DNA from 3 places in the Serratia rhizosphaerae genome. Region 1 is predicted to be linked to each of the others. Evidence: predicted binding sites of a transcription regulator. Region 1 holds the regulator's gene; each other region holds the start of a gene.
The links. The regulator CRP, encoded in region 1, controls carbon source genes, mostly activating them, when cyclic AMP is high. The targets are predictions, from matches to a motif close to ATGTGANNNNNNTCACAT.
Positions count from the first base shown of each region.

Region 2: the regulator CRP is predicted to act here: its motif matches at 2,187-2,204, upstream of FO014_RS09710 (PTS mannitol transporter subunit IICBA).
Region 3: the regulator CRP is predicted to act here: its motif matches at 6,502-6,519, upstream of glpT (glycerol-3-phosphate transporter).

Region 1 is NZ_CP041764.1:2,455,303-2,465,347, forward strand. It holds gene FO014_RS11360 (helicase HerA-like domain-containing protein) at 1-893, shown strand, start outside; gene FO014_RS11365 (aminodeoxychorismate synthase component II) at 1,026-1,601, shown strand; gene argD (bifunctional acetylornithine/succinyldiaminopimelate transaminase) at 1,734-2,954, shown strand; gene crp (cAMP-activated global transcriptional regulator CRP) at 3,003-3,635, opposite strand; gene FO014_RS11380 (OsmC family protein) at 4,013-4,420, shown strand; gene FO014_RS11385 (LysR substrate-binding domain-containing protein) at 4,423-5,331, opposite strand; gene FO014_RS11390 (MFS transporter) at 5,586-6,716, shown strand; gene FO014_RS11395 (amidohydrolase) at 6,716-7,888, shown strand; gene FO014_RS11400 (phosphoribulokinase) at 7,895-8,764, opposite strand; gene FO014_RS11405 (YheU family protein) at 8,917-9,150, opposite strand; gene FO014_RS11410 (hydrolase) at 9,152-10,045, opposite strand, start outside.
Region 2 is NZ_CP041764.1:2,080,142-2,090,186, reverse strand. It holds gene adhE (bifunctional acetaldehyde-CoA/alcohol dehydrogenase) at 1-1,334, opposite strand, end outside; gene FO014_RS09710 (PTS mannitol transporter subunit IICBA) at 2,469-4,388, shown strand; gene FO014_RS09705 (mannitol-1-phosphate 5-dehydrogenase) at 4,447-5,598, shown strand; gene FO014_RS09700 (MltR family transcriptional regulator) at 5,692-6,243, shown strand; gene FO014_RS09695 (YibL family ribosome-associated protein) at 6,343-6,705, shown strand; gene yiiM (6-hydroxyaminopurine reductase) at 6,775-7,446, opposite strand; gene FO014_RS09685 (methyl-accepting chemotaxis protein) at 7,538-9,466, opposite strand; gene sodA (superoxide dismutase [Mn]) at 9,588-10,045, opposite strand, start outside.
Region 3 is NZ_CP041764.1:1,906,238-1,916,282, forward strand. It holds gene tusA (sulfurtransferase TusA) at 1-112, opposite strand, end outside; gene FO014_RS08980 (7-cyano-7-deazaguanine/7-aminomethyl-7-deazaguanine transporter) at 381-1,046, shown strand; gene FO014_RS08985 (GNAT family N-acetyltransferase) at 1,086-1,517, shown strand; gene FO014_RS08990 (DcrB family lipoprotein) at 1,674-2,237, shown strand; gene glpC (anaerobic glycerol-3-phosphate dehydrogenase subunit GlpC) at 2,278-3,477, opposite strand; gene glpB (glycerol-3-phosphate dehydrogenase subunit GlpB) at 3,474-4,745, opposite strand; gene glpA (anaerobic glycerol-3-phosphate dehydrogenase subunit A) at 4,735-6,384, opposite strand; gene glpT (glycerol-3-phosphate transporter) at 6,745-8,097, shown strand; gene glpQ (glycerophosphodiester phosphodiesterase) at 8,333-9,412, shown strand; gene yigL (sugar/pyridoxal phosphate phosphatase YigL) at 9,480-10,045, opposite strand, start outside.

The DNA.
Region 1 (10,045 bases):
ATCTGATGAAGACCGATGCCAACGGCCATGGCATGATCAATCTGCTGGCGGCCGATAAGCTGATTAACCAGCCGAAACTCTATTCGGTATTTCTGCTGTGGCTGCTGGCGGAGCTGTTTGAGCAACTGCCGGAAGTGGGCGACCCGGAACAGCCGAAACTGGTGTTCTTCTTTGACGAGGCGCACCTGTTGTTCAACGATGCGCCGCCGGCGCTGCTGACCAAAATTGAGCAGGTGGTGCGCCTGATCCGTTCCAAAGGCGTCGGCGTCTATTTTGTGACGCAAAACCCGCTGGATATTCCGGACAGCGTGCTTGGCCAGCTGGGCAACCGCGTTCAGCATGCGCTGCGCGCCTTTACGCCGCGCGACCAGAAGGCGGTGAAGGCTGCGGCGCAGACCATGCGCGCCAACCCGGATTTTGATGCGGAAACGGTGATTGGCGAGCTGGGCGTCGGGGAAGCGCTGGTGTCGTTCCTCGATGAGAAAGGACGGCCCAACGTGGTGGAGCGTGCGATGGTGATCGCGCCGGAGTCCAAAATGGGCATGCTGGGGGCGGAAGGGCTGAACAGCGCCATCAATAAATCGCCGTTGTACGGCCGCTATGAAGAGATGGTGGATCGCGAATCGGCCTATGAGAAGCTGTCGTCCGAAGGCTTCGCCACCGTGGGCGAGGATGCGCAAGCGGTGGATAAAGCCGCGCCGCAGGCCGGCCAGCAACAAAACGGCGGCGGCCTGATGGGCAGCCTGAATGAGCTGTTGTTCGGCTCCACCGGCCCGCGCGGCGGCAAGCGCGACGGCATTGTACAAACCGCCGCCAAGAGCATGGCGCGTGATTTGAGCAAGCAGATCCTGCGCGGCGTGCTGGGTTCGATTATGGGCGGCCGTAAAAAGTAATCTTTTCTTCGCGTAATGCATCGGCAACCGCCTTCACCCCGGCGGCTTACTGCGGTAAGCTCCCGGGCTGAGGCGGTTGCCGTCTTGTTGTACCAGGAAATTACTCCCCAAATCATAGGCCGTTGAACCGCCATGCTGCTGCTGATCGATAACTACGACTCTTTTACCTACAACCTTTATCAATACTTTTGCGAGCTTGGCGCCGAGGTGCTGGTAAAGCGCAATGATGAACTGCAGCTGGCCGATATTGACAGGCTGGCGCCGCAGCATCTGGTGATCTCCCCCGGCCCCTGCACGCCGAACGAGGCCGGTATTTCGCTGGCGGCCATTACGCATTTTGCCGGTAAGCTGCCGATTCTCGGCGTCTGTCTGGGGCATCAGGCATTGGGGCAGGCATTCGGCGCCGATGTGGTGCGCGCGCGCGAAGTGATGCACGGCAAAACCTCGGCAATTCGCCATACGGACCGCGGCGTTTTTCGCGGGCTGAACAATCCTCTGACGGTAACGCGCTACCATTCGCTGGTGCTGGACGCAGCAACGCTGCCGGACTGTTTTGAGGTTACCGCCTGGAGCGAGCGTGACGGCGTACGCGATGAGATTATGGGGATTCGCCACCGCACACTGGCGCTGGAAGGGGTGCAGTTCCATCCGGAGAGCATCCTTAGCGAGCAGGGGCACGTGCTGCTGAGTAATTTCCTTAAAAGTTAATCGGTTATAAATTTTTCGTTATGATTGGCGATTTTGGTTTGCCCTTAATTGGTTTTTTATGCATATTTTGTGATTATATTGTCACTTTGCTGGCGCTATTAAAAAACCAATCTCTTGAGGTGGAACCCAATAATGACGGAAAAATACGCGGTGAACCGCAGCACGTACGATAAGGTGATTTTGCCGGTTTATGCACCGGCGCAGTTTGTGCCGGTCAAAGGTCTGGGCAGCCGCGTGTGGGACAGCGAAGGGAAGGAGTATATCGACTTCTCCGGCGGCATCGCCGTAACTGCGCTGGGCCACTGCCACCCGGCATTGGTGGCGGCGCTGCAGCAGCAAAGCGAAACCCTGTGGCATACCAGTAATGTGTTCACCAATGAGCCGGCGCTGCGTTTGGCCAGCAAACTGATTGACGCCACCTTTGCCGATCGGGTCTTTTTCGCCAACTCCGGCGCGGAGGCCAACGAAGCGGCCTTCAAACTGGCGCGCCACTATGCCATTACCCGTCACAGCCCGTACAAAACCAAAATTATCGCCTTCTATAACGCCTTCCACGGCCGGACGCTGTTTACCGTCTCGGTCGGCGGGCAGGCAAAGTATTCCGACGGCTTCGGGCCAAAGCCGGCCGATATTGTGCATGTGCCGTACAACGATCTGGCGGCGGTCAAGGCGGTGATGGATGACAGCACTTGCGCGGTAGTGATGGAGCCGATTCAGGGCGAAGGCGGCATTACGCCGGTGGACGCCGAGTTCCTACAGGGCGTGCGCGCTCTGTGCGATAAGCACCAGGCGCTGCTGGTGTTTGATGAGGTGCAGAGCGGCATGGGGCGTACCGGCAAGCTGTTCGCCTATATGCATTACGGCGTGACGCCGGATATTTTGACCACCGCTAAAGCGCTGGGCGGCGGCTTCCCGGTCAGCGCGATGCTGACCAGCGAGGAGATTGCCTCTGCCATGCAGGTCGGCACGCACGGCACCACCTACGGCGGCAACCCGTTGGCCTGCGCGGTGGCCGAGGCGGCGCTGGACGTGATCAACACGCCGCAGGTGCTGGACGGTATCGCGCAGCGTCATGCGCTCTACGTGGAGAAACTGCAGCAGTTGGCCGACAAGTACGGTATTTTCAGCGATATTCGCGGCATGGGGCTGTTGATCGGCGCCGAGCTGAGTGCGGCTTACCAGAATAAGGCGCGGGATTTCCTGGCCGCCGCCGCCGCGCATGGCGTGATGATTCTGAACGCCGGGCCTAACGTTATCCGCTTTGCGCCGTCATTGGTGGTAGAGCTGCAGGATATTGAAGAGGGGATGGCGCGTTTTGAACGTGCGGTGCAGGATGTGGTGAATGCGGTATAAGCCGCTACCGGCATAAAAAACGGCGCGAATGCGCCGTTTTCTGATTAATTAACGCGTGCCATAAACAACAATGGTTTTGCCGTGCGCGGAGATCAGGTTTTGATCTTCCAGCATTTTCAGGATACGGCCGACCGTTTCGCGTGAACAACCGACGATTTGACCAATTTCCTGACGCGTGATTTTAATTTGCATACCGTCAGGGTGGGTCATGGCGTCCGGCTGTTTCGCCAGGTTCAGCAGGGTTTGCGCAATGCGGCCGGTAACGTCAAGGAAGGCGAGGTTCCCCACTTTCTCTGAGGTGACCTGCAGGCGGCTGGCCATTTGCGCGGAAAGGCGCATCAGAATATCCGGGTTGACCTGGATCAGCTGACGGAATTTCTTATAGGAAATTTCAGCTACTTCACAGGCGGTTTTCGCTCTCACCCAGGCGCTGCGCTCCTGGCCTTCTTCAAATAATCCAAGCTCGCCGATGAAATCCCCCTGGTTGAGATAGGACAGGATCATCTCTTTGCCTTCTTCATCTTTAATCAGCACCGCAACGGAGCCTTTCACGATGTAGTAGAGCGTTTCAGCCTTTTCACCTTGGTGAATCAGCGTACTTTTGGATGGATATTTGTGGATATGGCAATGAGACAGGAACCATTCGAGAGTCGGGTCTGTTTGCGGTTTGCCGAGAACCATTCGCTATTATCCTCTGTTGTAATCGCTGCCTTTGTAACACAGGGATCGGAGCTCCCTGTTAAACGCGTTGATAACCGGTAATGCATGCGGGCTATAAACAGGTTTTGAGGCGTGCCGTAAAATACGCTATTGCCCTAGCATATTAACTTGCTGTCAGTGCTGCAAGCTACATTCTGTTAACATCTCATTTAAGATGCTTTCCTTGGGCAGATCCCTGAAAGTCGGTGTCCAAAAAGAGTTATTGCGGTTTGTTTGTAGCATAGAGTGAGGCGAGTGTCTTCTGTTGTCTCGCTTCAGCATGACCGGCATCAGGTTCCATTGCCAGTTTCAGCGCGAAAGCGTAGTCTGATTTTAAGAAATTAACCGGAGTGAGCAGTATGCAGGCAAGAGTGAAATGGGTGGAAGGATTGACCTTCCTCGGTGAGTCCGCGTCAGGTCATCAGGTGTTAATGGATGGTAGCGCCGGGGAAAAGGCGCCGAGTCCGATGGAGATGGTGCTGATGTCGGTGGGCGGTTGCAGCGCGATCGATGTGGTGTCGATTCTGCAAAAGGGCCGCAATGACGTGCGTGACTGCGAGGTGAAACTCAGCTCGCAGCGGCGGGATGAGGCGCCGCGTACTTTTACCGCGATCAATCTGCACTTTATCGTCAGCGGTAAAGGGTTGAGTGACAAGGTGGTGGAGCGTGCGGTCAACCTGTCTGCTGAAAAGTACTGCTCGGTATCGCTGATGTTGAGTCAGGCGGCAACGGTGACCCACAGTTTCGAAATCCGCGTGGTGGAATAAGTTTACCAGGCGTAGCGCTGACACTGGCCGTGCAGCAAATCCAGCAAACGCCGCGCCGTTACGGTTAGCGGCGATCTCTGCGAATAGAGCACGCAATACTGCGCCTGCGGCAGGGTATCAATCGGCAGCGTGACCACCTGTTCCTGCAAATGCAGCGGACGCGCCATCGCGCGCGCCACAATGGTCAGGTAGTCAGACGCCAGCACCATATTCAGGCCGCAGATGACAGAGTCCGAGCGCACCGGCGGCGTTTCCAGCTGTTGATAAAAATCACCCAGCACGGATTGCAGATGCTGGTAATAGCCCATATCGGTTTCCGGCAGCAGCCATTTGGCCTGGCGCAGCGCATCCAGCGAGCGAGCGTTGGCCAGCGGATGACCGCGGCGGGCGACGATGCAAAATGACGCATTGAACAGCGGCTCGCGCACCAGATCTTCTAAAGGCAGTTCCGGACTGATGGAACCGACGGCGAAATCCAGCCGGCCTTCGCGCAGCGCGGGCAGCAGGGTGGAGAGCTGGGCTTCCTGCAGCACCAGATTTACCTGCGGGAACTGTTTTCGGAACGCGTCGGCCAGCATCGGCAGCACCGTCAGCGCCAGCAGTGAAGAAAGCCCCATCGCCACTGTCCCCTGTGAGTGTTGGCTGATCTGCTGAATCTCATCCGCCGCACGCTGCAGCTCTTCCAGAATAAACTGCATCCGCACCGCGAAAATGCGACCGCTTTCGGTCAGGGTCATGCCCTGATTGCTGCGAATAATCAGCTGCGTGTCCAACGCCTGTTCCAGTTCACGCAGGCTGCGGCTGACCGCCGGCTGGGATTGCTGCAGCGCGCGCGCCGCGCCGCGAATGCTGCCGCTGCGAATCACCTGCTGAAAAACCCGAAGCTGCTGCAATTTTGGCAGGTAGCGCACGTTCATCTCCCTATCAGTAAAAACTATCACCCTGAACAAAATTGCATCTTATGCCGCCAAGGTAAAGACGCTAACGTCATTAGTGGCGACTTAAGTCGCTGTTATTAAAACTATAAGTGATAAGGATCACAATTTCGTTGATGCAGCCCGTCTGCCGACGTGCAATACAGGGGAGTCCAGCCATGAAGCCGCGAGCTTTAATGATTTTTTTGCTTTTTGTCGGTTATGTGATTGTTTATATAGATAAAACTGTGATGGGGTTTGCCCTGTTGCCGATTGAGCGTGAATTTAATCTGCCGGCGGAACAGCTGGGCTATGTCACCGGCGTATTCTTCCTGGCGTATTCATTGTTTCAAATTCCGGCCGGCTGGCTTAACGACCGCTTCGGTTTTAAGAAGGTGCTGTGTGCTTCTTTATTGCTGCTGGGTGGTTTCGCCTTGTGCTTCGGCCTACTGGGCTTTGGCCTGGGGCTGCTGGTGACGTTCCGCTTTCTGTCGGGGATGGGGCATTCCGGCTATCCCTGCTCATGCGCCAAAGCGGTGGTCGCCAACTTTCCGCTGGAGCAGCGCACTTTCGCACAGTCGATTTTGCTCTCTTCCGCCGGCCTGGCGATGACCGCCGGGCCGTTGGTGGCGGTGTACTGCCTGGAGCATATCGGCTGGCGCGGCTCTTTCTCGGCGCTTGGCCTACTGGCTTTTGCGGTTGCCGCCTGCGTGCTGTGGCTGGTGCCGAATCCGCCGCGGGCGGCGCAGCGTTCGGCGGACGGCGCCGGCAATACCTACCGCACCTTGCTGAAAACGCCGATTGTGCTGCTGCTGTTTGTGGCGATTTTCTGTATCAACATTCCGTCTTACGGCTTGATGGCCTGGTTGCCTAAATTTCTGGTTCAGCAGCGCGGTATGGCGCTTGGCATGTCCAGCCTGGTGGTGGCCGCAGGCGGCCTGGGGATCTGGATCTCTTCGCTGGGCACCGGCTGGCTGGTGGGGCGCTATATGCAGGGGCGTGAGCCGCTGGTGATTTTCTGCTGCTCGCTGCTGAGTGCGCTGTGTATCTGGCTGGTTTATACCTCCACGTCGGCATGGGGCGCCAGCGTGTTGCTGTTTTTGGGGTATGTCTTCCTGATGGCGTCCTTTGTCACGGTGTTTACGCTGCCGATGAAGCGCCTGGCGCCGGAGGTGATGGGCGCCGCCATGGGGCTGATCAATACCGGCGGCACGCTCGGCGGTTTTGTTGCGCCGATTGTGATGGGGTATCTGATCACCCTGAGCCAGGGGTATGCATCGACCTTTATCTTTCTGGCGCTGGCGATGGTGGTTTCCGGTCTGGTGATGCTGCCGTTAGCGGTGAAGCCGCGCCAATCCCTGTTAAACGGAGGTGAATTGTGATGAATATCGATAAGCTGATCGACGATGTGGCGGCGGATGTGCTGCGCTGGCGGCGTTATCTGCACGCCAACCCGGAATTGTCGTTTCAGGAGGCGGCTTCGGCGGACTACATTGCCGAGCAACTGGCGGCGCTGGGGCCGTTGAGCCTGCAGAGGCCGACGCCGAACAGCGTGGTGGCCGAACTGGCGGGCGGGCGCCCCGGTCCTTGCTACGCCCTGCGGGCGGATATTGATGCCTTGCCGATTCAGGAAGAGAGCGATGAAGCGTTCTGTTCCACCCGGCCGGGGGTGATGCACGCCTGTGGTCACGACGCGCACAGCGCCATGCTGCTCGGCGCCGCCAGCGTACTGTGTCAATTGCAGTCTCAGCTGAGCGGAACGGTGCGTTTTATTTTCCAGCATGCCGAGGAGGTGCCGCCGGGCGGGGCGCAGGAGCTGGTGGATTTGGGCGTACTGGACGGCGTGAAGATGATTTTCGGCCTGCACGTAATGCCGAATTTCCCTACCGGCAGCGTTGCGCTGAAGGAAGGGGTATTCAGCGCCTCCAGCGACAACTTCGATATCATGCTGCAAGGTAAGGGCGGACATGGTTCGATGCCGCAGCTGTGTATCGATCCGGTCACGATTGGCGCCCAGGTGGTGACCGCGCTACAGCAAATTATCGCTCGCCGGCTTGACCCGCTGCATGCGCCGGTACTGACCGTCGCCACCTTTCAGGCGGAAGGGGGCTATAACGTTATTCCGGACAGTGTACGGCTGGCCGGTACGCTGCGTACTCACGATCATGCGGTACGTGAACGGGTGCCACAGCTGGTGGAGCAAACGGTGGCCGGCATTACGCAGGCCAGCGGGGCGAGTTATCAGATGCGGTGGACGCGCGGTTACACCATTGGCGACAATCATCCGCAGGCCTGTGAAATTGCCCGTGAGGTGATTGGCGACACGCTGGGCACCGATGCGCTGCACGAAATGAGCGCGCCGATGTTCGGCAGTGAGGATTTTTCTTCCTACCAGCGGCAGGTGCCGGGCTGTTTCCTGTTTATCGGCAGCGGCAACGAAAAGATCGGCGCGACTTATGGGGTGCATAACCCGCGCTTTAAACTGGATGAGGAGGTATTGCAGATCGGAGTGAAACTGCATGTCGGCTTTATCCGGCGCTTGCTGATGGCATAGGCGCCGTTATTCGATCTTTTTCCCTTCCAGCAGGCGCTGCACCAGCGGCGCCATAATCAGCTCCATCGCCAGCCCCATTTTGCCGCCTGGTACCACCAACGTATTGATATGAGAGATAAATGAACCTTGCAGCATCGCCAGCAGATAGGGGAAGTCGATCTGATCCAACCCACGGAAATGAATGACTACAAAACTTTCATCCAGCGAAGGAATAGCTTTGGCGGCGAACGGGTTGGAGGTGTCGACCGTCGGCACCCGCTGGAAGTTGATATGGGTGCGGGAAAACTGCGGCGTGATGTAGTTGATATAGTCTTCCATCGAGCGCACCACCGAATCCATCACCGCTTCGCGCGAATGGCCGCGCTCGCCGGTATCGCGGATTAATTTTTGGATCCACTCCAGGTTAACGATGGGCACCACCCCGACCAGCAGATCGACATGACGCGCCACGTCATGCTGATCGGTCACTACGCCGCCGTGCAGGCCTTCATAGAACAACACGTCGGTCGGCGACGGCAGCGGTTCCCACGGGGTGAAGGTGCCGGGCACCTGATTGTAGGGCACCGCTTCGTCATAGGTATGCAGGTATTTGCGCGAGCGGCCGCTGCCGTTTTTACCGTATTCGGTAAAGCTTTGTTCCAACAGGCCGAAGTCGTTGGCCTCCGGGCCGAAGTAGCTGATATGGCGGCCGAGATCGCGCGCTTTGCGGATAGCTGCGTCCATTTCCGGCCGGGTGTAGCGGTGGAAGCTGTCGCCTTCCAGCTGCGCGGCGCGGATATCCAGCTGCTGGAATATTTTGCGGAACGCCACGCTGGTGGTGGTGGTGCCGGCGCCGCTGGAGCCGGTCACCGCGATAACGGGATGTTTGGCGGACATACTTGGGTTACTCCGTAGTAAAAAGCGCGCGTATCAGAGAATAATTTTTAGTGTGGTTGATACGTTTTTGCCAGCGGCAAGCTGCGCGAGTTGGTTTGCAAGATGTCCATTGTTACCTGATTTTTACCGTCAGTCATAGGGCGCAGACGCGATTACCTCTCCTGATAACCGGCACGCAGCTGCCCGCGCGGCATGATATTGACGGTCTCGTGCAGCTCAGACCACACCAGCACCACCTCGCCGCTTTGCAGCTGGCGGCGCACGTCGGCCACCTTCTGCTCCAGCGAACGTTCATGTTCGCCGTAGTCGGTGCCTTCGCGCAGCACGAAGGCTTCAATCAGGTTATTCAGCGTGTCGCCATCCAGTTCTTTCCAGGGAATAATCACGTTATTTATCCAGATAAGGGGTAAGCCAGGCGGGAATCCGCTGTTCCAGCCACATTTGCGGTTTGTGCAGCGTGCCGCCGACAAAGCCGACGTGGCCGCCGCGCTCGGTCAGCTGATACTCGATGTTGGGCGGCAGGGCGCTCAGATCGGGGATCACCGCGTCGGTCATAAACGGATCGTCTTTGGCGTGGATGATCAGCAGCGGCGTTTGGATCTCGGGCAGCAGCGGCAGCGCGCTGCAGCGCCGATAGTAGTCGGTGGCGTCGCGGAAGCCGTGAATGCGTGCGGTAATGGCGTCGTCAAAGTCGCGCATGCGGCGCAGTCCTTTGAGCTGCGGCAGCTTCAGCGGTAGTGACGCCGGGTCGCGCAGCAGCTTGCGGGTGGCGTTCTGCTTGAGCTGGCCGAGCAGGTAATGCTGATAAACGCGCGAGAACCCCTGTTCCATGCGTAACGAGCAAGGCTCCAGCATCAGCGGCGCGCTGACCACCACGGCGGCGTCCAGCAGGCTCTCCCGCCGCTGCTGCGCCAGATAGCAGGCCAGCATATTGCCGCCGAGGGAAATGCCGACCGCAGCGGTAGGCGCTGCGCCATGGGTATCCCGCAGCCAGCGCAGGAAAAAGCGCGCGTCTTCCGTTTCGCCGGAATGATAAATGCGCTGTTTGCGGTTGGGCACGCCGCTGCAGCCGCGAAAGTGCATCACCACGCCCAGCCAGCCTTTTTCCCGCCAGGCGTGCAGCAGGCCGTGGGCGTAGGGGCTGTAGAAGCTGCCTTCCAGGCCGTGGAACAGCACCACCCGGGGCTTATCGCCTGCGCTGCTGGGGTCTTCGCTCCAGGCCAGATCGACGAAATCGCCGTCGGGCAGTTCCAGCCGCTGCCAGTGCGGTTGCAGCAGTAC
Region 2 (10,045 bases), 380 kb from region 1:
GCCACGGTTTTACGATTGAGCAGGTGTTTGGGACCGATATTTTCTGAAACGGAGTTACCGCCCCAGGAGCCGCAGCCCAGCGTCATGGACGGAGGCAGTTTAAAGTTATACAGATCGCCGATGCCGCCTTGGGATGCCGGCGTGTTGATCAGAATGCGCGACGTTTTTAGCCGGCTGCCGAAGCAGGCGATGCGCGCCTTCTGATTATCCTGATCGGTATACAGACAAGAGGTGTGGCCGGCGCCGCCAAACGCGGCCAGGGCGACGGCTTTATTGATGGCGTCATCGAAGTGCTGTGCGCGATACATGCCCAGCAGCGGGGAGAGTTTCTCGCCGGAGAACGGTTCGCTCTCGCCTATCTCGGTTGCCTCGCCAATCAGCACTTTGGTGTTGGGCGGCACCTCAATACCCGCCATTTCGGCGATTCTCAATGCGGATTGACCGACGATGTCGGCATTGATGCGGCCATTTTTCACAATGATGTCGCGCACCGCCTGCCGCTGCGCTTCCGGCAGCAGATAGCCGCCGTTGGCGGCAAAGCGTGCACGAACCTCGTCATACACGGCGTCGACGACGATCACCGACTGTTCGGAGGCGCAAATCATGCCGTTATCGAAGGTTTTGGACATCAACACGGAGGCGACCATGCGTTTGATATCCGCCGTTTCATCGACCACGACCGGCGTATTGCCGGCGCCTACGCCGATGGCGGGTTTGCCGGAGCTGTATGAGGCTTTTACGCGGCCGGGGCCGCCGGTCGCCAGGATCAGATCCACCTGCGGATGGTGAATCAACCGATCCGCCATCTCGACGGTGGGGCTGTCCAGCCAGCCGATAATATCGGGCGGCGCGCCGGCGTCTACCGCAGCGCGCAAGATCACTTCCGCCGCCTTATTGGCGGCCTTGCTGGCTCTGGGGTGAGGAGAAAAAATAATGCCGTTACGGGTTTTCAGGCTGATCAGCGCCTTGAAAATGACCGTCGACGTCGGGTTGGTGGCGGGGACGATCCCGCAAATAACCCCGATCGGCTCGGCGATGGTCAGGGTGCCGAAGGCGTCATCTTCCGCCAGAATACCGCAGGTCACCTCATCCTTGTAGGCATGATAGACATGCTCGGAAGCAAATTGATTCTTCATGACTTTATCTTCAACGATCCCCATGCCTGACTCGTCAACCGCCAGCTGCGCCAGTGGGATGCGGGCATCAGCCGCCGCCAGGGCCGCGGCATGAAAAATTCTGTCAACCTGCGCTTGAGAATAGTCGGCGAATATCGCCTGGGCTTTTCTGACACGCGTAATTAACTTGTTTAAATTCGACGTCGTGATGTGTGGCATATTTCTCTCCCGTAAAAAATGCAATAAATAAAAAACAAAATAGTAAGGTAGAGAGAAAGTATAGGTAGCCCGTGGCGGCTTTCTAGCGGAAGGGTAAAAAAAATCCTAACTGGATAATTAGGATGGATAAATATTTTTTTAATATGCATATCGAATGGTTATGACGTAATTATCAATGACTATATATTGCTATTTGAATTATTTGCATGCTGATAGTGCCGCATTTGTTTTATTTTCTATTTGTTGTTTTTGTTTTTTGTAATCGATTGTTTAATATGTTTTTTTTGTTTGTTTTTTCGTTTTTTATTGTTGTGGGTTTTAAGGTTTTATTTCTTTTTGTGATTTTGTTTTTTATTTTTTGAGTAAGTGGGTGAATATAAAACCAAGTGTGTCTTTAGGCGCGAAAAGATGCCTTCTGGCAGTTTTCGTCAGGCTGCAGTAGGCCATGTTATGGTTTGATGAGATTATTTTTCTCACTACGGTGATGGATTTTTCGTTTTTTAATTAACACAAAGAATAATAACGTCTTTCATCGGTATGTGACCTTTGGTGGATTTTGATGACGATATCCTACGGGATAAAGAACAAAAGAGATGGGGTGAGGGGGGCAAACGGACAAGAATGGCGCTAAAGCGTCCGCGAGGAACCTGGCAGGATACACAGCGCCGGGTGGTTTCTGTACTACACTTCACGATAATTCCGCGTTGTAACTTTCTTACGGGCAGACGCCCTGTTTCTCCACGATGTCGCCTGCCGGCACGGGATGACCGCAACATTTGCCGCCAGGCGTTAGCGCAGTGAAAATAAATTGTGACTAACATCACAATATAAAAACAAACAACAAAAGACTAAATGTGATTTAAGTCACATAAAAGGGCGTGTTTCGGTCGGAATTGCCGCGGTGTTGCTTTTTTACACGACAAAAATGTGACTATGATCACTGTGTAGGGTGGTGTTTTGCGGTCATTTTGGTGACTTGTGTCACAAAATTTCCGTGAGGTACGCGTTGTCAACCGAGCGTGCTAGAGTCCGCCTCACAGACAGCACCAAGCGGCTGGATCGTAACAACAATAATGCGCGCTCTTATTCGCCGGCGCGTAATGCTATTACCGCTTCACAATAGGGGTGTGTTTTATGCTTTCACCAGACATTAAGGTTAAAGTGCAGAACTTTGGCCGTTTCCTCAGCAATATGGTGATGCCGAACATCGGCGCGTTTATCGCCTGGGGCATCATTACCGCACTGTTTATTCCAACCGGCTGGCTGCCGAACGAAACGCTGGGCAAGCTGGTCGGCCCGATGATCACCTACCTGCTGCCGCTGCTGATTGGCTACACCGGCGGTAAACTGGTGGGCGGCGAGCGCGGCGGCGTGGTCGGCGCCATCACCACCATGGGGGTGATCGTCGGCGCTGATATGCCGATGTTCCTCGGCTCAATGATCGCCGGCCCGCTGGGCGGCTGGGCCATCAAGCATTTTGACCGCTGGGTGGACGGCAAGATCAAAAGCGGCTTCGAAATGCTGGTGAATAACTTCTCCGCAGGCATTATCGGCATGCTGCTGGCGATTCTGGCCTTCCTCGGCATCGGGCCGCTGGTGGAAGCGCTGTCCAAACTGCTGGCGGCGGGCGTCCACGTGATGGTGGTGCATAACCTGCTGCCGTTGACCTCGATCTTTGTCGAACCGGCGAAAATCCTGTTCCTGAATAACGCTATCAACCACGGCATCTTCTCGCCGCTGGGCATTCAGCAGGCGACCGAAGCCGGCAAATCCGTGTTCTTCCTGATTGAAGCCAACCCCGGCCCGGGGCTTGGCGTGCTGCTGGCGTATATGTTCTTCGGCCGCGGCAATGCCAAGCAGTCCGCCGGCGGCGCAGCGATCATCCACTTCTTCGGCGGAATTCACGAAATCTACTTCCCGTATGTGCTGATGAACCCGCGCCTGATTCTGGCGGTGATCCTCGGCGGCATGACCGGCGTGTTTACGCTGACGATGCTGAACGGCGGGCTGGTGTCTCCGGCGTCGCCCGGCTCGATTCTGGCGGTGCTGGCGATGACGCCGAAGGGCGCCTATTTCGCCAACCTGGCGGCAATCTTCGCAGCCTTTGTGGTCTCCTTTGTGGTTGCCGGCTTCCTGCTGAAAACCTCAAAAGTGAAAGAAGAGGACGATCTGGAAGAAGCAACCCGCCGGATGCGCGACATGAAATCGCAGGCGAAAGGCGGCCAACCGGCCGGCGCCGCGCTGGACGGCGACCTGAGCACCGTGCGTAAAATCATCGTGGCCTGCGATGCGGGCATGGGCTCCAGCGCCATGGGCGCCGGGGTGCTGCGCAAGAAAGTGGCCGACGCCGGGCTGAGCAGCATTTCGGTCACCAACAGCGCCATCAACAACCTGCCGGACGACGTGGATCTGGTGATCACCCACCGCGACCTGACGGAGCGCGCGATGCGTCATGCGCCACAGGCGCAGCATATCTCGCTGACCAACTTCCTCGACAGCAACCTGTACAGCGACTTGACCGCGCGTCTGCTGGCCGCCAACGACGGCGCGTCTCAGCAGCCGCAGCCGGCGGCCGCCGCGCCGGAAGAGAGCGCCGCCGACGACGAACCGACGCTGTTCAAACTGGGCGAGGGCAACGTGTTCCTCGGCCTGGAGGCCAGCGATAAAGAGCAGGCGATCCGCTTTGCCGGCGAGCAACTGGTGAAAGGCGGCTACGTCGAGGCGGAATACGTGCCGGCGATGCTGGAGCGTGAAAAGCTCACCTCCACCTATCTGGGGGAATCCATCGCCGTGCCGCACGGCACCATTGAGGCGAAAGACCGCGTGCTGCGCACCGGGGTGGTGTTCTGCCAGTACCCGCAGGGCGTGCGCTTCGGCGAGGAAGAGGATGAGGTGGCCCGCCTGGTGATCGGCATCGCCGCGCGCAATAACGAACATATTCAGGTGATTACCAGCCTGACCAATGCGCTGGACGACGATACGGTGATCGAGCGCCTGGCGAATACGACAAGCGTGCAGGAAGTGCTGGAGCTGCTCAGCGGCAAGAAAGACTAAATCCCATAAGGGCGCGGCGACAGGCTGCGCCCTTGTCATATTTAAGAAGGTTATCACTATGAAAGCATTACATTTTGGCGCCGGTAATATCGGCCGCGGCTTTATCGGCAAACTGCTGGCCGATGCGCATGCCGAACTGACTTTCGCCGACGTTAACCAGACGGTGCTGGACGCGCTCAATCAACGCCATAGCTACCCGGTGCGCGTCGTCGGCGAGCAAGAACGCACGGAAACGGTGAATAACGTCAACGCGGTCAACAGCGGCAGCGATGACGCGGTGGCGCTGATCGCCGACGCTGATATTGTCACCACCGCCGTCGGCCCGCAGATTCTGGCCAAAATTGCCGGCACGATCGCTAAAGGGCTAAGCGAACGCCGCCGCCAGGGCAATGAGCAACCACTGAATATTATCGCCTGCGAGAACATGGTGCGCGGCACCAGCCAGCTGAAACAGCACGTCTTCGCCGAACTGTCGGCGGAAGAGCAGGCGTGGGCGGAGCAGCATGTCGGCTTCGTCGATTCCGCTGTGGATCGCATCGTGCCGCCGGCGGAAGCGGGCAGCGACGATCCGCTGGCGGTAACGGTGGAGACCTTCAGCGAATGGATCGTCGACCAGACCCAGTTCAAGGGCGCGCCGCCGGCGATTGCCGGCATGGAGCTGACCGATAACCTGATGGCGTTTGTCGAACGTAAACTGTTCACGCTCAATACCGGCCACGCGATTACCGCCTATCTGGGCCAGCAGGCCGGGCTGCAGACCATCCGCGACGCAATTCTCGACCCGGCGGTGCGCCAGGTGGTGAAGGGGGCGATGGCGGAGAGCGGCGCGGTGCTGATCAAGCGCTACGGCTTTGAGCCGGCAAAACACGCGGCCTATATCGAGAAAATCCTCAGCCGGTTTGAAAACCCCTACCTGCACGACGACGTCGAGCGCGTGGGGCGCCAGCCGTTGCGTAAACTGAGCGCCGGCGACCGCCTGATCAAGCCGCTGCTGGGCACGCTGGAGTATGCTCTGCCGCACGCCAACCTGATTCAGGGCGTTGCCGCCGCCATGCATTACCGCAGCGCCCAGGATCCGCAGGCGCAGGAACTGGCGCAGCTGCTGAGCGAACGCGGGCCGAAAGCCGCGCTGGCGCAAATTTCCGGTCTGCCGGAAGACGGCGAGGTTGTGGAACAGGCCGTAGCTGTGTATAACGCCATGCAAAAGTAGCGCGTGATGATGAACACACGGGCGCAGCCTGCTGCGCTCCTGCAGCCCGAGTTCGCCATTGACGGCCTCCCTTACGCCTTTCGAACAGCGACGATGGAAGAAGCACAGGCATTTGAAAACCAGGTTCTGGAAAAGCTGAACGCCGGCAAAACGGTACGCAGTTTCCTGATTGCGGCGGTAGAGCTGCTGGCGGAAGCGCTGAACGTATTGGTGGTGCAGGTGTTCCGCAAGGACGACTATGCGGTGAAATATGCCGTCGAGCCGCTGTTGTCCGGCGCCGGCCCCCTGGGGGAACTGTCGGTGCGGCTGAAGCTGATGTATGGCCTTGGGGTGATCGCGCGTCATGAGTATGAAGACGCCGAACTGCTGATGGCGCTGCGTGAGGAGCTGAACCACGACGGTGCCGAGTATCGCTTTGTCGATGATGAAATTCTCGGGCCGTTCGGCGAACTGCACTGCGTCAGCGCGCTGCCGCCGCCGCCGGCGCTGTTGCCGCCCGGCGAGGCGGATGAAGCGCTGCTGGCGATGCAGCAGCAGCGCTACCAGCAGATGGTGCGCTCCACCATGGTGTTGTCGGTGACCGCGCTGATTGCCGGCATCGGCGCCAAGCAGCCGTCCCGCCTCTCCCCGCTCGGACGCGCGTAATGGCGTCCATGTATCCCGCCGGGTAACCGGCCGCGCATTTTGCTACAATGCAGCAAACCCTCCTTTAAACGTGCCGGTTCGGCACTTCAGGTCAGAGAAATGAAAGAGAAAGAAAAGGCAGAGATTAAGCGCCTGAGCGACCAGCTGGACGCGCTGAACCATAAAGATGTCCAGGTAATCCAGCAGGGCAACCCGGAACTGATTGCGCAGCACAGCAAGGAAAAAGAGAAACTGGCGACGGAGATCGAGCGTCTGAAAAACGTGCGTACGGAAAAGCTGAGCGACGAAGCGCAGAAACTGCAAAAACTGCCGTTCAGCCGTGAAATCACCAAAAAAGAGCAGGCCGATATGGGCGCGCTGAAAAAAAGCGTGCGCGGGCTGGTGGTGGTGCACCCGATGACCGCACTGGGCCGTGAAATGGGCCTGAAAGCGGTAACCGGCTACGCGAAAAAAGCGTTTTGATGTCCGGACGGGGCGACGTGTGCGCCCCGCCTGCCTGCCCCGTCGTCCTTCTTCTTTCGCCGCCCGGCGTCAGCGCCCCAGCAAACGGCGATTAAAATCTTCGATTTTGCCGCGGGTAATACGCAACAGCATGGTTTTACTCCAGCTGGCGGACAGCCCGGCCGCCGACAACAGACGACGATACTGCTCCTCATCGAACGGCATGTGCCAGGCGATGCTTATCGCCTCGGCCAGCGAGACGTCGCTGCAGCGCGTCGCCAGCAGCAGCGGCTGGTCACCGCTGACCTGCCCGGGAGAGATCACCCGGTACAGCCAGCCGCAGCGGCCGCTTTGCTGCATCAGCAGCGACAGATCGTCGATGTCGAAATGATAGTTGAGCTTGAAGCACGGTGAGCGCGGCTGCGTCACCTGAATCAACGCGTCGCCCCAGCGGAAAATATCGCCGATAAACACGTTGTGCTCGGTCAGCCCGCGGGTTGAGAGGTTTTCGCCGAATGCCGGCGCGCTGAACAGTTCGGCCTGCGCCGGAAACTGCTGTCGCCAGTGTTCATAATGTTCGCTCGGGTAGTGGCACAGCGCGCGATCGGGGCCGCCGTGATAGCTTTTTTCCGCCTGCTGATCGCCCTCCAGGCCGAGCGGGGTCAGCGGCAGGGCGCCGTCGACCTGCCGTTTGGCTATCGCGCTCGGGCGTCCGCCGGGATAACTCTGAATGTGGCCGATATAAACGGCGGGATTGGTCATAGGCGCCTCCTGGCTCAGGACTGGTTCTAGCATAGCCCGTGTGCGCCGGGAGGAACAGAGACGCCGCCCCGAAAACGGCGCGGCGATACGGTTAAAACGTGGTCCAGTTATCCTGTTCGCTCTGGGCGGACGCTGCCGGTTTGACCGGTCGCGGCGTCGGTATATCGGCGGCCGTGACGCCGTGTGACGGCGCATCTTCCAGTTGAAACACCGCCACGCTTTGCTGCAGGATTTCCGCCTGCTCCTCCAGCGAGTCGGCGGCAGCGGCGGACTGTTCCACCAGGGCGGCGTTTTGCTGCGTGGTCTGATCCATTTCGGCAATCGCCTGACCTATCTGGTCGATGCCGCGCGTCTGTTCATCGGAGGCGGAGGCGATCTCCGCCATGATATCGCGCACGTGGCTGACGGCGAGCACGATTTTCTCCATCGTATTGCCGGTATCTTCCACCAGCGAGGTGCCGCTCTGTACGCGGCTGACCGATTCATTAATCAGCCCCTCAATCTCTTTAGCCGCCTGGGCGCAGCGCTGCGCCAGGCTGCGCACTTCGCTGGCCACCACCGAGAAACCACGCCCCTGTTCACCGGCGCGCGCCGCCTCGACGGCGGCATTCAGCGCCAGAATATTGGTCTGGAAGGCAATGCCGTTGATCAGGGTGGTAATTTCGGCAATACGTTGCGAACTACTGGAAATATCGCGCATGGTGGCGACCACGCTGCCCACCAGCTTGCCGCCCTGCTGTGCGGTCTGGGACGCGTCGGTTGCCAGTTGGTTGGCGTGATGCGCGTTGTCCGCATTCTGCTTCACGGTGGCAGTCAGCTGTTCCATGCTGGCGGCGGTTTCCTCCACGGCGGCGGCCTGCTGTTCGGTGCGCGAGGAGAGGTCGGTATTGCCGGCGGAGATTTCACTGGCGGCGGTGTAAACCTGGCCGACCCCCTGCTGGATTTTTTCAATCATGTCGCGCAGGTTTTGGTTCATGGCGGCCATGGCGTCCAGCAGTCTGCCCAGTTCATCGCGGCGATGGGTGACTTCTATCTGCCGCAGGTCGCCGGTGGCGATGCGTTGAGCGATGGCCAGCGTATTGTTCAGCGGCCGGGTGATTTGCAAGGTAATGCGCCATGAAACCACCAGACCAATGATGATCGCCGCCAGCGTAGTCAGGCCCATGCGGAGCTGTGCGCTCTGAATATCGTTGTTGGTTTGCGTCAGTTCGTCTTTCAAAAAGGCTCTGACCAGCGTGCCGATATCTGCGGCGCTGTCGCTCAGGGCGTTATTTAGCGCCTGTTCGTGCTCGTAGGCCGGCATATAGGCTTTGATGCGGCCCTCGTAGCTCTCCAGCCCGTTCAACAAGGGTTGCAGCAGCGGTTTTTGGCTGTCAGACAGCTTCTGGTGGAGCGCATGCGCGCTGCGACGGGCGTCGTCGATGGCGGCGAGCAACGGCGCTTCGGCGTCGCGGTTGAGGTCCAGCAGCAGGCCGCGCGAGAGATAGCGCGTTTGCGTCAGTTTTTTGCTGAGCTCAATGAATGACATCTTAAATTCGTCGTTGCTGAACTGCTGTTCGGCCTGCGCAAGCTGCTGCTGAATGTCAGACATGTTCCAGCTTTCGCGCACGGCGTTTTTGGCGGCGACCGCATCGAGGAATTTTTGCTGTTGCAGCTGGTATTCGTCGATCATGGTGACCAGGCGCTGCAAATCCTTACGACTTTGCGGATCCCAGTCCAGATTTTTTCCGCGGGCGATCAGTTTTTCTACATTGCTGATATTGGCGTAGTTTTTATCCAGATACTCCTTACTGTAATTTTGCGCGTACATTGCCCGATTATAGCGGGCCTGGGTGATCTCATTATTCAATTGATCGCTAAAATCAATACGATCGGAGCGGGATTCAATAATGGTGAGGTAGTGGATGCCGGTGCCGGCGATGATGGCCGCCAACAGCAGCATCAGGATGAAGCCGAGAGTGAGTTTTTTCCCTACGCCAAGGTGAATATACCTGCTGGTCAATGTGTGTAGTACCGCCATGATTTGTCCCTTTTTTAAGCGATGTGATGGGAAAAACCATCGGCATTGCAGGGATAAACTTTAGCGGGTTTTTAAACAAAAAATGCCCGCGGGAGGCGGGCATTATGCGGTGAGGCGAAGATTACTTCTTGGCGGCGAAACGCGCGGCGGCTTCGTCCCAGTTCACCACGTTCCAGAATGCTTTGATGTAGTCCGGACGTTTGTTCTGATATTTCAGGTAGTAAGCGTGTTCCCACACGTCCAGGCCGATAATCGGGAAACCGGATGCGCCGGCAACGGCTTCGCCCATCAGCGGGCTGTCCTGGTTGGCGGTAGAGACCACCGCCAGTTTGCCGTCGTCTTTCAGCACCAGCCAGGCCCAGCCGGAGCCGAAGCGGGTGGCGGCGGCTTTCTCGAACTCTTCCTGGAATTTCTCCACGCTGCCGAAGTCGCGCTCGATGGCGGCTTTCAGATCGCCGGACAGGGAGGTGCCGGTTTTCAGGTTTTTCCAGAAGAAGCTGTGGTTGGCGTGCCCGCCGGCGTTGTTGCGCATAAAGGTACGCTTGTCGGCCGGGACTTTATCCAGGTCTTTGATCAGCT
Region 3 (10,045 bases), 550 kb from region 1:
TTTGGCCATTGTCCATATGGCGTACGGTTTTACGCACCATCATCACCGGTTCTGGACAGCGCAGGCCAAGCGCATCGAGCGTTTGGTCTGCCTGGGAAAAGATGTCACTCATGTTATTTATCTCGATCAACTACGATCGGCGAACGCTCGCCGGATCTCATAACGGCATAGTTTACGCCGGTGGTTTTTCTGTGCAACATGCGTTAACGTTTGCGTGTATTTTAACCGCACCGTTGATTGCATTGGTTGCGCAAACGCGTATCATGCGCCGCGCGGCTGACAAAAAAAGCGGCCGTACAATTTATTGATCGCCCCGCACACTGCAGGGTGAACATCGTCGGTATGGGTTCCCTCACCCCATTGATTCAAAAAGGTCATTTATGTACGCTTTTACTCCGCAACAGCGCACCGGCGCGTTGCTTTGGCTGTCGCTGTTCCACATCCTCATCATTACCTCCAGCAACTATCTGGTGCAGCTGCCGATTACCATTTTCGGCTTCCACACCACCTGGGGCGCTTTTACCTTTCCGTTTATTTTTCTGGCCACCGATCTGACCGTGCGCATTTTCGGCGCGCCGCTGGCGAGAAAGATCATTCTGGCGGTGATGGTGCCGGCGCTGTTTATCTCCTACGTGATTTCCACCGTGACGTTTCAGGGTGAATGGCAGGGGCTGGCGGCGCTGGGTCAGTTCAATCTGTTTGTCGCACGCATCGCCGTCGCCAGCTTTATGGCCTACGTGCTCGGCCAGATCCTCGACGTGCACGTATTTAACCGCCTGCGCCAGCGCAGCGCCTGGTGGGTCGCACCCGCCGCTGCGATGTTCCTCGGCAATATCAGCGATACGCTGTCGTTCTTCTTTATCGCCTTCTACCGGAGCAGCGATCCGTTTATGGCCGCCAACTGGGTGGAAATCGCCCTGGTGGATTACAGCTTCAAGGTGATGATCTGCCTGCTGTTCTTCCTGCCGATGTACGGCGTGCTGCTGAACATGCTGTTGAAATACCTTGCCGGCCGTCATCAGAACGGCGCGCTGCAGACGAGTTAGGTTATGATGGCGGCCTGCGCAACGACGGAGGCCGCCCAGATGTTAACCACCCGCCCTGCCACGCTGGCACAAATCCGGCAGCTCTATCAGCATATCCCCGAATTCGCCGCAGCACACCGCCTGCAGGATCTGCAGCTGCGTATCGGCAACGCCGTGCATCACGCGCTGATTGCCGAACTGGACGGCCAGCCGGTCGGTTTCAAGCTGGGCTATCAAACCGATGACGATACCTTCTACAGCTGGCTGGGCGGCGTGCTGCCCGCCTTCCGCCGCCGCGGCGTCGCCGGACAACTGCTGGAAGAACAGGAACGCTGGGCGCGTACGCAGGGCTTCAGCCGGCTGACGGTGAAAACGCGCAATCAGTTTCGCGGTATGCTGATGTTGCTGGTCAGCCGTCACTATCAGATTATTGCGCTGGAAAAGAAGGGCGAAGTGGCTGATTATCGGCTATTACTGGAAAAAAGGGTGTGACAAAATCCACCTTGCATTTCGCTACACAATAGGTTGCGATCGAGCAAAGAGACACGCTATCCGTCATACTTCAGGTAACAGGAACCTTAGCGTTATACGCTGCCCTGCATTCGCATGATTCAGGGTATAACCCGTGAAGAAAAGGAAGAAAGCCCAATGCGTAAAGTAGCAAAATTAATGGGTATCAGCCTGCTGGTACTTGGCCTGGCAGCCTGCGACGGCGACACCAAAGACGCCCAGGCGCCGGCCGGCGACACCGCCAGCAGCAGTGCGGCCGCGCAGCAGGTGAGTTTGCTGGACGGTAAACTGGCCTTTACCCTGCCGACCGGCATGTCTGACCAAAGCGGCAAGCTGGGCAATCAGGCCAACAATATGCACGTGTATGCCGACAGCACCGGCCAGCGCGCGGTGATCGTCATTCTGGGCGATAAAACCAGCGAGAGCCTGGAAACGCTGGCACAGCGTCTGGAAACCACGCAGCGCGCGCGCGACGCCAACCTGCAGGTAGTGACCAATAAAGCCATCGAAGTCGACGGCATCCCGCTGCGCCAGCTGGACAGCATCCTCAGCAGCGGCGGCGAGAAAGCCTACTCGTCTATCCTGATCGGCACGCTGGACAACCACCTGCTGACCATTCAGGTGACGCTGCCGGCGGATAATCAGCAGCAGGCGCAGACCGACGCCTCCGCGATTATCAATACGCTGAAGCTCAAACAGTAATCCTCCGCGGGCCGGCGCTGCCGGCCCCGTTCTCTCCCGCTCAGGCCAGTGCCTGCGCCAGCAGCGTGATCGGATGTTCACAGCGCTTGCTGGTCGACATTTCAATCTGCCATTTACAGGTTTCACAGTCGGTAATCACCCAATCAACGCCGCTCTGCTCAATCTGCCGGAACAGCGATGCGCCGATGCCCTGCGAGGTGGCGTAATTCTCCGATTTAAAACCGTACGTGCCGGCAATGCCGCAGCACTGCGAATCCAGCACCACCAGCTCCAGCCCGGGGATCTGCCGCAGCAGTTCCAGGGTGTAGGCCGTCCAGCCCATTTTCTCCATATGGCACGGCGTATGGTAGGCCACGCGCAGCGGCGTATGGCGCAGCGGCAGCGTCCGCCCTTCGCTCAGCAGACGGTAGAGGTAACGCGTCGCCAGCTCCACGCGGTCACGCACCGCCATGGTGTCCACGCCTAACAGGTGCGGATACTCATCGCGCAGGGTAAAGGTGCAGCTCGACGAGGTCGCCACCACCGGCACGCCCTGCTCCAGCACCGTCTGGCGCAGGGATTCGGCGTTCACCGTCGCCTGTTTTTTCGCCTGTTCGATAAAACCGTTGGCGATCAACGGCACGCCGCAGCATTTTTCCCGCTGCAGCAGCTGAACGCCGATCCCCATGGCGTTAAACACGCGGATCAGATCCTTGCCCAGCTGCGGATGGTTGTAGTTAACAAAGCAGCCGTGGAAAAACGCCACCTGCTCGGCATAGCCCCGCTGCTGCTGCGCCTGCTGACGATACCAGCGGCGGAAGGTGCCGAACGAGTACTTCGGCAACGTGCGGCGATGGTCAATTTTCAGCGCCTTATCCAGCAGTTTGCGCACCGGTTTCAGTCCGGTGGCGGCATTGACGATCGGCGCGAACGGCGTCGACAGCGACCCCATAATGTCGGTATGGCTGAGGAGGGCGTCGCGCAGGCTCGGTTTGCTCTGGCTCAGATCGGCACGCGCCCGCTGAATAATATCGCCGATTTTGACCTCCGACGGGCAGGCCACTTCGCAGCGTTTGCAGTTAGTGCAGTACTTCAGCGCTTCGTCATACAGCGCCGGGTCCTTCAGCCGCAGACGCTCGCCGTCCGGTCCCGCCTGCTTCGGCCCCGGATAGAGCGGATTCACCTTGGCCACCGGACAATAGGTGGTGCAGACGGTGCATTTGATGCAGCTTTCAAAGCTGTTATCGCTCGTCAGGCTCATGCGTCCCCTCCCTGTTCAACAATATGTCGGGCGACATGCAGCGCCCCCAACAACGACACGCCGGCGCCGCACCCCTGCTGCAGCGGATCGTAGCCGCCGGTCACCGCGCCGATGGCGTACAGGTTATCCAGCGCCTGCCCCTGCCTGACGGCTCGCAGTTGCGCGTCGGTGCGCACGCCGAACTGCAGATAGGGTTGCGGCGCGAACAGGTCGCGCTGACACCAGTCGGCACGCTCGGCGCGGTCGTAAACATCCAGCCCGAAGACCGGCTCGCGGATGCCGTTGATATCCGAACTGAGGCCGTTACTGAAGAAACTGCCGCCGGCCAACACCAGCTGCGGCGCCCGCAGCGGAATATCGCCGTGGTTACGGGTATACAGCGCCGTCACCCGTCCGCCGTCAAACTCGGCGCGCAGCGCGCGATCGCCGGGCATCAGCACACCGCCCAGCTGCACCAGACGCTGACGCAGCGCCTGGTGCAGGCGCATGCCCAATACCGAAGGCGGCAAGGTCGGCAACAGCATTACCGGCTTGCCCAGCCGCTGCTGCAGCGCCTGCAGCGCGCGGTCATCCTCCAGTCCCAGACAGGCCGGCAGGAATACGGCCTCCGCCTCGTCCGCCAGCCGCCGGATTTCCTCCGCCAGCGCGGCGTGTTGTTCCGGCATATCCAACACCCGGGCGATATTGACCGCGCGAAATTCGCTGGGGTTATTGCGCAGACGGTCGAGCGCCGGCAGATGCAGATAGCCGACAAGAACGTCAACGCCCTGCTGGCGCTGCAGCGAGCTGGCCGCCAACTGCGGCTGGAAATCCAGAAAGCCTTCGATGCCCAGCAGCGCGATGCTGCGCCACGGCAGCGGCGCGTCCAGCGGCGTGGTCGGCACCGCTTGCGGACTGAGCCAGGTCGCCCGCCGCGTGCCCAGCGGCGTAACGCGCAGATGGTTCATCCGGCTGTCGCCCTGCATCGCCAGGCCGCAGCGCTGCAGCAGCTGCTGCGCCTCGTTCGCCAGCGCGGCCACCTGCGACGCGCCCATCAGGCTGTAAGGGTGCTGCGGCGCCTGTTGCGCCAACGCGGGCAGCGCGTCGAGCGGCGCCGCCACCGGCGTGCCGTCCGGCAACTGCGCCAGCAGATCCAGCGAACCGGAGGCAAAATAGAGCGCACTCTGCCCGTTGCTCACCACCGCGCAGCGCCGGCCCTGCTCGCTCAAACGCAGCGCGCAGCTCAAGCCCGCCAGCCCGCCGCCGATCACTACGACGTCAAATTGCATCATCCGCCTCCTGTTTGCCGTCGCCGCACGCATCCAGCCCGCACAGTCCCTGATAGACCCAACTGGTGAACTCGCTTTCGCGCAGCGCATCGCCCCAGGCGATCGGCCGCACGCCTTTCCAGCGTTCGTTCAGGAAGTGGGAGAGCTGGGTGATGGACTGCTGCGGCGTGCTGACATTAAAACGGGACAGCAGGCCGGCGGCGCGGCAGGCGCACAGTTCGCCCTGACAGGTGCCCATTCCCACGCGGGTGCGGCGGCGTAAATCCACCAGGTTATTGACCGTCAGCGACTCTACCGCGTAGCGTACTTCGCCGGCGGTCACCGCTTCGCATTCGCACACCAGACTGGTATCGAGGCGATTCTCGGCCGGCACCAATCCGGCGCGGTCGCCGTGGCGATACACCGCCGAACCGCGGATGCTGGCCGGCAGCGACACCACGCGGCGCACGGTTTCTTCCGCCGACTGACGCGAGCCGGGCAGCGCCTGTTCCGCGGTGGTGCAGCGGGCGTTGACGGCGAGTTTTTCGCACACCAGGTCGGTGGCCCACTCCGCCATCAGCCGGTAAGTCATCAGCTTGCCGCCGGTGATGGTGATAAAGCCTTCCAGGCCGTCGCGCTGCGCATGGTCGAGCAGCACAATGCCGCGGCTGACGTTACGCCCGGACGGGTCGTCATCGCTGGCCACCAGCGGCCGCACGCCGGCATAGGCGCGCAGAATACGGGTCTGCGCCATCGCGGGCGCCAGCAGCGCCCCTTCGCGCATCAGCGTATCCACTTCCTGCGGCGTCACCAGCATGTTGTCGATCTGGTCGTAATCAATGTGCGTCGAGGTGGTGCCGATCAGCGAGATGGTGTCGCCCGGCACCAGAATGTCGGCGTCCGCCGGTTTACGGCAGCGGTTGATCACCATGTTGTTAATGCGATGGCCGAGGATCAGCAGCGCCCCCTTCGCCGGGAACATGCGTACGCGCAGATCGGCGTATTCGGCAATTTGCTGGCCCCAGATGCCGGCGGCGTTGACCACCACCTCGGCATGAATTTCATACTGACGCCGCTGCTGATGGTCGTAAACGCGCACGCCGCGCACGCGATCGCCCACGCGCAACAGCCCCACCACCTGATGGTAGGTCAGGATCTGCGCGCCCTGTTCGCGCGCGTCCAGCATATTGGCGGCGGTCAGCCGGAAAGGATCGACCGTGCCGTCCGGCACCCGCACGGCGCCGATCAGCGCCGGGTTGGCCGCCGGCTCCAGGCGCAGCGCCTGCTGCGGATCAATCGCCTGTGCGTCAATGCCGGCCTGCCGACAGGCCTGGATAAACTGTTGCTGATACGCCAGCGAATCCTGCGGCAGCGTGATGAACAGGCCATCGGTGCGCTCGATGCAGTGATGCGCAATACGTTTCAGAATGCGGTTTTCTTCAATGCACTCGCGGGCGGATTCGCCGTCGGTCACCGCATAACGCGCGCCGCTGTGCAGCAGGCCGTGGTTGCGCCCGGTGGCGCCGGTGGCGATATCGTGACGCTCCAGCAGCAGGCAGCGTAAGCCGCGGCGCGCGCAGTCGCGGGCAATGCCGGCGCCGGTCGCGCCGCCGCCTATAATGATGACATCCGTTTCAGTTACCGGTGAAGCGTGGCTCATTTCCACCCCCAATGACGCTGATTATGGGGCTATTGATCCATAGTTAGTGTGGAATTTGTTTGATAAGGAACAATAACGAACATAAAACGAAAGAGAAATGTCTATAAAAATCCACTTATGTGATCGTCATCACGACTTTTTTGGCTTTGTCTATTTCATAACGTTAACGAATCGCTCAAAATTCGCCGTTGTTTTATAAAAATGTAACAAATGCGCCATCCATCACAGAGCCAACCAGGGGTTTTGTCTAGCATGGCGCTCGTTATAGAACAAAAAGCAACACTTTAGATATCCGCTCAAACACGACTCAGAACGCCTGCTCTGAGCGTGTCATACTGATAAAGCCAATCGGAGGCGCTCATGTTGAGTATTTTTAAGCCAGCCGCACACACTTCTCGTGTGCCGGTCGACAAGGTAGATCCGCTCTATCGCCGACTGCGCTGGCAAATTTTTATGGGAATTTTCTTCGGCTACGCCGCGTACTATCTGGTACGTAAAAACTTCACCCTGGCGATGCCGTATCTGATCGAGGAAGGCTTCAGCCGCGGCGACCTGGGCTTCGCCCTGTCAGGGATCTCCATCGCTTACGGTTTCTCCAAATTTATCATGGGCTCGGTGTCCGACCGCTCTAACCCGCGCGTCTTCCTGCCCGCCGGTCTGATTCTGGCCGCCTGCGTCATGCTGTTTATGGGCTTTGTTCCGTGGGCCACCTCCAGCATCGCCGTGATGTTCGTGCTGCTGTTCCTGTGCGGCTGGTTCCAGGGCATGGGCTGGCCGCCGTGCGGCCGTACCATGGTGCACTGGTGGTCGCAGAAAGAACGCGGCCAGATCGTCTCCATCTGGAACTGCGCACATAACGTCGGCGGCGGCCTGCCGCCGCTGCTGTTCCTGCTCGGCATGGCCTGGTTCAACGACTGGCACGCCGCGCTGTACATGCCGGCCTTCGGCGCCATTCTGGTGGCCCTGATCGCCTTTGGTCTGATGCGCGATACGCCGCAGTCCTGCGGCCTGCCGCCGGTGGAAGAGTACAAAAACGACTACCCGGACGATTACAGCGAAAAAGCGGAAGAAGAACTGACCGCCAAGCAGATCTTCATGCAGTACATCCTGCCGAACAAACTGCTGTGGTATATCGCGGTCGCCAACGTGTTCGTTTACCTGCTGCGCTACGGCATTCTGGACTGGTCGCCGACCTACCTGAAAGAAGTGAAGCACTTCGCGCTGGATAAGTCCTCCTGGGCCTACTTCCTGTACGAATATGCCGGTATCCCAGGCACCCTGCTGTGCGGCTGGATGTCAGATAAAGTGTTTAAAGGCAACCGCGGCGCCACCGGCGTCTTCTTTATGACGCTGGTCACCATCGCCACCATCGTCTTCTGGATGAACCCGGCGGGCAACCCGACGATCGATATGCTCTGTATGCTGGTCATCGGCTTCCTGATTTACGGCCCGGTGATGCTGATCGGCCTGCACGCGCTGGAACTGGTGCCGAAGAAGGCCGCAGGCACCGCCGCCGGCTTCACCGGTTTGTTCGGTTATCTGGGCGGCTCGGTCGCCGCCAGCGCCATCGTCGGCTACACCGTGGACTTCTTCGGCTGGGACGGCGGCTTTATGGTGATGATCGGCGGCAGCATCGCCGCAGTCTTCCTGCTGCTGCTGACCATGCTGAACGAGAAGAAACATCACGCAGACATTGCGGCGAAACGCGGCTAATCGTCACGAAAACCACGCACTATACCCGAAACAACTCGGGTGACAGGAAGGCGGCAAGAGAAGGTATCCCGATGAGCTTACTCAGGTAAGCGATTCGGGTGACTGAGCGCCGCCAACACACCGGTCACTTGGCGTATGACGGGTATATACCCAAAGGCCGCACCGCGGCCTTTTTATTCCCCACCCACTGGCAACGATGCCGCCTGCGGCTGCCCTGCCACTTAAGGAGAAGACTATGCGGACTCACGTTAAAGCCCTGCTGTCAGGGATTATTCTGGCGACTACCCTCAGCAGCGCCGCCTTCGCCGCCGACAAGGTGGTGATCGCCCACCGCGGCGCCAGCGGCTACCTGCCGGAACACACGCTGCCGGCCAAGGCCATGGCCTACGCGCAGGGCGCGGATTTCCTCGAGCAGGATCTGGTGATGACCAAGGACGACGAACTGGTGGTGCTGCACGATCACTACCTGGACCGCGTCACCGACGTCGCCCAACGCTTCCCGGATCGCGCACGCAAAGACGGCCGCTACTACGCCATCGACTTTACCCTGGCCGAGATCAAATCGCTGAAGTTCACCGAAGGCTTTGATATCAAAGACGGCAAGCAGGTGCAGAGCTACCCGGGCCGCTTCCCGATGGGTAAATCCGATTTCCGCGTCCACACCTTCCAGGAAGAGATTGAGTTCGTGCAGGGCCTGAACCACTCAACCGGCAAGAACATCGGCATCTATCCGGAAATCAAGGCGCCGTGGTTCCACCAGCAGGAAGGGAAAGATATTTCCAGCAAGGTGCTGGCGGTGCTGAAGCAGTACGGCTATACCGGTAAAAATGACAATGTGTACCTGCAGTGCTTCGACGCCAACGAGCTGAAACGCATCAAAACCCAGTTGGAGCCGAAGCTGGGCATGGACCTGAAGCTGGTGCAGCTGATCGCCTATAACGACTGGAATGAAACCTACGAGCAGAACGCCGACGGTAAGTGGGTCAATTACGACTACGACTGGATGTTCAAGCCGGGTGCGATGAAGCAGATCGCCCAGTATGCCGACGGCATCGGGCCTGATTACCATATGCTGGTGGCAGCCGAGAAATCCAAACCGGGCCACATCGTACTGACTGATATGGTGAAAGAAGCGCACGCCAACAAGCTGGCGGTACATCCGTTTACCATCCGCGCCGACGCGCTGCCGAAGTACGTCACCGACGTCAATCAGCTGTACGACGTGATTTATAACCAGGCCGGCGTTGACGGGGTATTCACCGACTTCCCGGACAAAGGCGTGCAGTTCCTGCAAAAACAGGGGCAACACCGGTAATACACGCGGCTGGCCGGCAGGCCAGCGACGTTGTCAATGCGGGCGGGGGCGTCCCCGCCTGCATCACTCAGGAGAGGAACATCTCGCGCAGATAATGCGGCACCGCGTTATCCACGTTGGAGCCAATCACCTCCAGCTCCGGCAGTTTGTCCTTCAGGCGCTGATGCGCGTCACGCATAATGCAGCCCTTGCCCGCCATCGCCAGCATTTCCAGATCGTTCATGCCGTCGCCGAACGCGATGCACTCTTTCAGCGAATAGCCGATGATTTTCGCCACCTCTTCCAGCGCATGCCCCTTCGACACGCCGCCGGCCATCACCTCCAGACAGGTCGGGAACGAGAAGCTGACGTTCACCCGGTCGCCCCAGCGCGCGTTAATCGCCTCTTCCAGCGGCAGCAACTGCTCGTGGTCGTCGCAGGTGAAGTACACCTTGCAGACGCCGTCAGTTTCCAGCAAGCCCGGCTCAAACAGCTGATATTTAAACACCGACTCGCGGAAAAACTCCTTCTGCTCCGGGCTTTCGCGGTTGATAAACCAGTCATCGTCGCGGTAGACATTGGTGGTGATATCCGGGCTGTTATGGACGATGCCGTACAGATCGCGGGCAATATCGCCGTCCAGGTTATGGCTGA